DNA from 2 places in the Priestia sp. SRI_019 genome. Region 1 is predicted to be linked to the other one. Evidence: riboswitches for the same ligand, from Rfam matches in the RefSeq annotation. Region 1 holds a riboswitch; the other holds the start of a gene.
What was found. Region 1 has a riboswitch for thiamine pyrophosphate ahead of thiC (phosphomethylpyrimidine synthase ThiC). Riboswitches for the same ligand answer to the same signal wherever they lie in the genome.

Region 1 (3,209 bases):
TTACGGAAGAATGTGAGGATTCAACGATAATGTGCTGACAATTTTGCTGAACAAATAATAACTTTCTTTCAAGCAGCTTAATTTGTTCTTTAAGCTGTTCTACTTCATTATTGATAGATATTTGAACCACTGTTAACAAACTCTTTAGCTTTTTCTTTCATTCCTTCTTCTCTTACTTCGTTTACATCTTTTTCATTTTGTTGAGCCATGTTACGAATATCCTGAGAAATACGCATCGAACAGAATTTAGGTCCACACATTGAACAGAAATGGGCTGTTTTAGCACCTTCAGCGGGAAGTGTTTCATCGTGATATTCTTTTGCGCGCTCTGGATCTAGTGACAGGTTAAATTGATCATTCCATCTAAATTCAAATCTTGCTTTAGACAGCGCGTTATCGCGTTTTTGTGCTCCTGGATGGCCTTTTGCTAGGTCAGCGGCATGCGCAGCAATTTTATAGGTGATAACGCCTTCTCGAACGTCTTCTTTATTCGGCAGACCTAAATGTTCTTTTGGCGTTACGTAGCAAAGCATAGCTGTCCCAAACCAGCCAATCATTGCAGCCCCAATACCTGATGTAATATGGTCATAGCCTGGAGCGATGTCGGTTGTAAGCGGTCCAAGAGTATAGAAGGGAGCTTCTTGGCATATTTCCATTTGTTTATCTACGTTTTCTTTGATGAGGTGCATAGGGACATGCCCAGGACCTTCAATCATAACTTGAACATCGTGTTTCCAAGCAATTTTAGTTAATTCACCGAGCGTTTCTAATTCACCGAACTGTGCCTCATCATTAGCATCTGCAATGGAACCAGGACGTAGTCCATCGCCAAGTGAAATAGAAATATCGTATGCTTTACAGATTTCACAGATTTCTTCAAAGCGAGTATATAAAAAGTTCTCTTCATGATGAGCTAAACACCACTGCGCCAAGATGGATCCTCCGCGTGAAACAATACCTGTCGTACGTTTCGCTGTCAGAGGAATATAGCGTAAAAGAACACCTGCGTGAATAGTAAAGTAATCAACACCTTGTTCTGCTTGTTCAATTAATGTATCGCGATATGCTTCCCACGTTAGATCTTCTGCTACACCTTTTACTTTTTCAAGCGCTTGGTAAATAGGAACGGTCCCTACAGGAACAGGCGAGTTGCGGATAATCCATTCGCGCGTTGTGTGGATATCTTTTCCTGTTGATAAATCCATAATTGTATCGGCTCCCCAACGCGTTGCCCATGTCATTTTTTCTACTTCATCTTCAATAGCTGAACGAATAGCTGAATTTCCGATATTAGCATTGATTTTCACGTGGAATTTGCGGCCGATAATCATCGGTTCGCTCTCAGGGTGATTGATATTATTAGGGATAATGGCACGTCCTCTTGCTACTTCTTCACGCACGACTTCAGGATCCATCTGTTCACGAATAGCGATAAATTCCATTTCGGGCGTGATGATTCCTTTTTTCGCATAGTGCATTTGGGTTACATTTTGATTTTTTTTCGCGCGCAACGGTAAACGATTAGTGATAAAGCGCTCGTACTGATCTCTTGGATCACCATCATAATAACCGTTATCCTGTGGCTGAACCGTACGGCCTTGATATGTTTCTACATCGTTTCGTTCTGCAATCCACTTTTCGCGCAGAGCCGGTAATCCTTTTTGTAAATTAATTTCATAACAGGGATCTGTATAAACACCGCTCGTGTCGTATACACGTACGGGACTATTTTCTTCTTCCCCAAAAGATCCTGTAGTAGGAGACTGATGAATTTCACGCATAGGCACTTTAAGGTCTTCTCTGGATCCTTGGACATATACTTTGTGACTGTTTGGAAAAGGCTTTTTCATAGAAACTGATACATTTTGTTTTGACATTACATATTCCTCCGGTTTCGCATAAAGTGTAGCTATACCGAACCATAAAAAAATCGGGTTCTGTGATAGACAGAACCCGATGGAATAGGCGAAAAAAGAATAAACATATACTATTCTTTTCAAGACTACTTCCCTCCGCTGGTATAACCCAAATCAGGTTCAAAGGGTTAAAGAGTTTTATTGCACTCTTCTCTCAGTCTGAGCTATCAGACACCCCTAGTAGAAATAACATTCGAATTATTCAATTTACGGCTTAAGTTTACCATCATTCGGTAAAAAATCAACCCTTAATATAAAAAAGCTAGACAATTAGCGTTGTCTAGCAGCGTCGATTGCAATTACAATAGCTGTAATAATATGCATGATAAACCCTAAAAATGGAATCCAAGCAACCAGTGAGGTAACAAGTCCTAGTATGTTTCCATAAGCAGATAACCCGCGTCTATTCGCTAAAATGAGTGTGATAGCATGAAGAATAAATCCAATAAAAAGAGGGGTATAACTAAAGCCCATAACAATCCCAGCGCCAATTAAAGGAATTCCGAGTAACGCTTCATACCCAGCAGTAATCCATTTCATTGTACGTACATTTCCATTCATAGTAAAAAGCCTCCTAAAAAAGATACTACTATATACGAGAAAAGAGAGAAAAAAGTTTCAAATTACTTAGGGGATATGCCGTATAAGCAAGCACTAGTTGATTAAAATGATAGATGACAGTAAAGGGGATGGAAAAAACATAATGATTTAGTCATTTTTTCACACCAAAGAAAAATAGTCTAGATGATTCATTTTTAGCTAAGGACCCGGAATTTATACCGAACACAGCGAATGCTTTTTAAAACAAATAAAAGCTGATATCTTGTTTTTTGGTTCTAGCATGTAAGGTTTTTATTACAAATTATTAAAGATTCTTATCTTTTTGCAAATACACATTGTATTTCATAGTTTTAACAATTATGATAAAAAAGCAAGTGTCAAAATAGGAAAATAGTTGAGCATGTAAAACGAAGCGATAAGCTTATTAATTTGAAAGAAAGGCAAGGTATATAGCTTTATGTGGGAAATTATTGTAGCAATCATTTTAGGGATTGTAGAAGGTTTAACAGAGTTTGCTCCTGTTTCGTCAACTGGGCATATGATTATTGTGGATGACCTGTGGTTAAATTCAAAAGAATTATTTTCATCTCCAGTAGCTAATACATTTAAAATTGTTATTCAGCTAGGGTCGATCTTAGCAGTAGTTGTTATTTTTAAAGATCGTTTTATTAATTTATTAGGATTGGGAAAAAAACCAGCTGCTCCAATTGGACCGACAAATCGCTTGAATTT
Region 2 (3,209 bases), on a different contig from region 1:
CTATCTTCACTTGGCGTATCTGGTATTAGACTAGACGATGGGTTTAGCACAGCAGAAACTCTTTCGCTTGCGAATGAATTTTATATTGCTGTTAATGCAAGTACGTTATCCACACAAGAAATTGAAGCACTCTTATGTGCAGGTCTTCATCATCATCAGCTGCTTGCATGGCATAATTTTTATCCTCGACCTGAAACAGGGCTTGAAGAAACATTTTTTCAAAAGCAGACAGATTTATTTAATGAACTTCGTATCCCAGTCTGCGCTTATATTCCTGGGGAAGGCGAAAAGAGAGGCCCTATTTATCAAGGTCTTCCTACTAGAGAAAAAGACCGTAATAGATGCCCTTTTACCTCTGCAGTGGATTTATACGGCTGCGGAGTAGCGGAGGTTTATATTGGAGATTCATGCGTCGGTTCAAGTTTATTAAAGCGTTTAGTTCAATATCAAGAAAGCAGCATTATTCCGCTGCGCATTCGTTCACCTCATATAGAGGGAACGTACAGCGTGCGTCCAGATGTATCAAGAGACGCTCTGCGTTTAGTTGATACTCGATCTGTAAAACCAGTGCCGCCATTTCATACAGTCGAGCGCAGAATCGGAGCAATTACAATGGACAATGATGGCTACGGACGTTACAGAGGAGAGGTTCAAATAGCTAAAACGAATTTGCCTGCAAATGCGAATGTGAACGTGATTGGGTATGTGATAGAAGAAGATCATGAGCTGCTTTCGTTAGTGAAACCGAGGCAAAAACTTGAGCTTATTCCTGTCTGAATGGAAAAACGGTGTATTTTTAAAGAAGCCGATAGCTAACTAGTAAGCTTATAAAAGTAAAGAGCACATACTACTGAAAAAAGGTGTGTGCTTTTTATTTTACTAAAAAGGAAACTATTTTCATTGCTAAATCATGAACCTTTCTATTGAATAAAACGCTTTACTATGATAAAACTATTACAGGTAAACATATGATAATCGTTTAATTTTATAGAGATACAACGCCACTAGGGGTGCTTTCTAAGCTGAGAGAGACGAGAAGTCTTAACCCTTATGACCTGAACTAGGTAATACTAGCGTAGGAAAGAGGTATTGTAATGGATGTTTTGTATGGTATTTCCTTACGAACTCGTTATAATAATTTTTTGTATATAAACAAAAACACTTCTTTCCTGCGAAAGAAGTGTTTTTTTATGCGTAAAGGAAGGTGTCATACATGGAAGAAACAATTGATTTGCTTGTCAAACAGGTAGAGGATCGCAAAGGGGAGCTAATCCAGTTAGTAAAAACGCTTGTTTCATATAAAACGCCAGCGCCTCCTGCACGAAATTCTCATGAAGCGCAGCGCTACGTAGCGGATTTTCTTAAAAACTGCGGTTTTTCCATCGATATGTGGGATTTATATTGCAACGATCCTATTGTAGTGGGCACGTTAAAAGGAAAAAAATCAGCTGACTATCAAAGTTTAATTATTAACGGGCATATGGATGTAGCTGAGGTACAAGAAAATGAAAAGTGGGAGACAAATCCATTTGAAGCTGTGGTAAAAGACAACATGATAATCGGACGCGGAGTTGCTGATATGAAAGGCGGCTTGGCAGGAGCATTATTTGCAGTTCAGCTTTTAACAGAAGCAGAAATCGAACTGCCGGGAGACTTGATTTTTGAATCCGTTGTAGGAGAAGAAGTGGGAGAGGCAGGTACGCTGCAATGCTGTCAGAAAGGATATACAGCTGACTTTGCGCTTGTTGCCGATACGAGTGATTTACATATTCAAGGTCAAGGCGGAGTGATCACGGGCTGGATTACGATAAAAAGCAGTAAAACCTATCATGACGGTACACGCCGAAGTATGATTCATGCTGGAGGAGGGCTGTTAGCTGCGAGTGCTATTGAGAAGATGGCAAAAGTGATCGGAGGGCTGCAAGAATTGGAGCGCCACTGGGCTGTTACAAAGAGCTATCCAGGGTTTTTGCCAGGGACAAACACGATTAATCCAGCAGTGATCGAAGGTGGAAGACATGCTGCTTTTATTGCAGATGAATGCAGGCTGTGGGTCACCGTTCACTATTATCCTAATGAATCATACGATCAAGTATCAAAAGAAGTGGAAGAATACATTTTAGCTATTGCAAAAGCAGATCCATGGTTAAAAGATAATCTGCCAACCTTTGAATGGGGAGGCACGTCAATGATTGAAGACAGAGGAGAAATCTTCCCCTCATTAGAAATTGATGAAAATCATGCTGGAGTACAGCTGCTTGCAAATACTCATGAACAAATAGAAGGGAAAAAACCTCCAATTGATGTGTCAACTAGCGTAACAGATGGGGGATGGCTAGCTGATGCGGGGATTCCGGCCGCTATTTACGGTCCGGGAAATTTAGCAAATGCACATGCTGTGAACGAACAATTAGATATAAATCAGCTTGTTCAATATACAAAAGTGATGGTGCAGTTCATTTATACGTGGCTGCATACGCATAAGGAGTGATCATCATGAAATTTAGTGAACGATTATACGAAAAGCTGCAGCCTATTTGGCGTCAAAATCATAATCATCCCTTTGTACAGGGAATGGGAGACGGAACGCTTGAAAAGGAGAAGTTTCGCTTTTACATGATTCAAGATTACCTTTACCTAATTGATTATGCCAAATTATTTGCGATTGGAGCCATGAAAGCTACCGATCTTCAAACGATGGGGAAATTTGCTGCACTTTTGGATTCTACATTAAACGAAGAAATGAGCCTGCACCGTGAGTATGCCAAGAAATTTGAAATCAGCGAAAAAGAATTAGAAAAAGCGCAGCCATCTCCTACAACGCTTGCATACACACACTATATGCTGCACGTTGGTCAAAGCGGAACATTAGCTGAATTAGTGGCGGCTCTTTTGCCTTGTATGTGGAGCTATTGGGAAATAGGAAAAGAACTCAGTGAAAAGCCTGGAGCTGAAAATGAGTTTTATCGAGAGTGGATTGAAATGTACAGCTCAGAAGAATTTGGAGAACTAGCAACATGGTGCATTAATTTATTCGACTCACTTACTGAAGACAAATCAGAAGCGGAGTTAGAAAAGCTCGAAGAAATTTTCTTAAATACAACGCGTTTTGAGTATATGTTCTGGGATATGGCTTATAACGAAGCGATGTGGCCAATTCATGAATAAGTCTGTGTTATCTTTTCAAAACGTCAGTTTTACGTACAAAA

Region 2: it holds a riboswitch for thiamine pyrophosphate, as region 1 does, so the genes downstream of both, AC2YJL_RS19695 (acetylornithine deacetylase) here and thiC (phosphomethylpyrimidine synthase ThiC) in region 1, are expected to answer to the same signal.

Annotation. Positions count from the first base shown of each region.
Region 1 covers NZ_JBYCZN010000014.1:11,676-14,884, forward strand. The annotation lists gene thiC (phosphomethylpyrimidine synthase ThiC) at 108-1,877, opposite strand; TPP riboswitch at 1,991-2,105, opposite strand; gene AC2YJL_RS26990 (hypothetical protein) at 2,187-2,477, opposite strand; gene AC2YJL_RS26995 (undecaprenyl-diphosphate phosphatase) at 2,935-3,209, shown strand, end outside.
Region 2 covers NZ_JBYCZN010000003.1:273,407-276,615, forward strand. The annotation lists gene AC2YJL_RS19690 (MupG family TIM beta-alpha barrel fold protein) at 1-777, shown strand, start outside; TPP riboswitch at 997-1,099, shown strand; gene AC2YJL_RS19695 (acetylornithine deacetylase) at 1,214-2,491, shown strand; gene tenA (thiaminase II) at 2,497-3,168, shown strand; gene AC2YJL_RS19705 (ABC transporter ATP-binding protein) at 3,161-3,209, shown strand, end outside.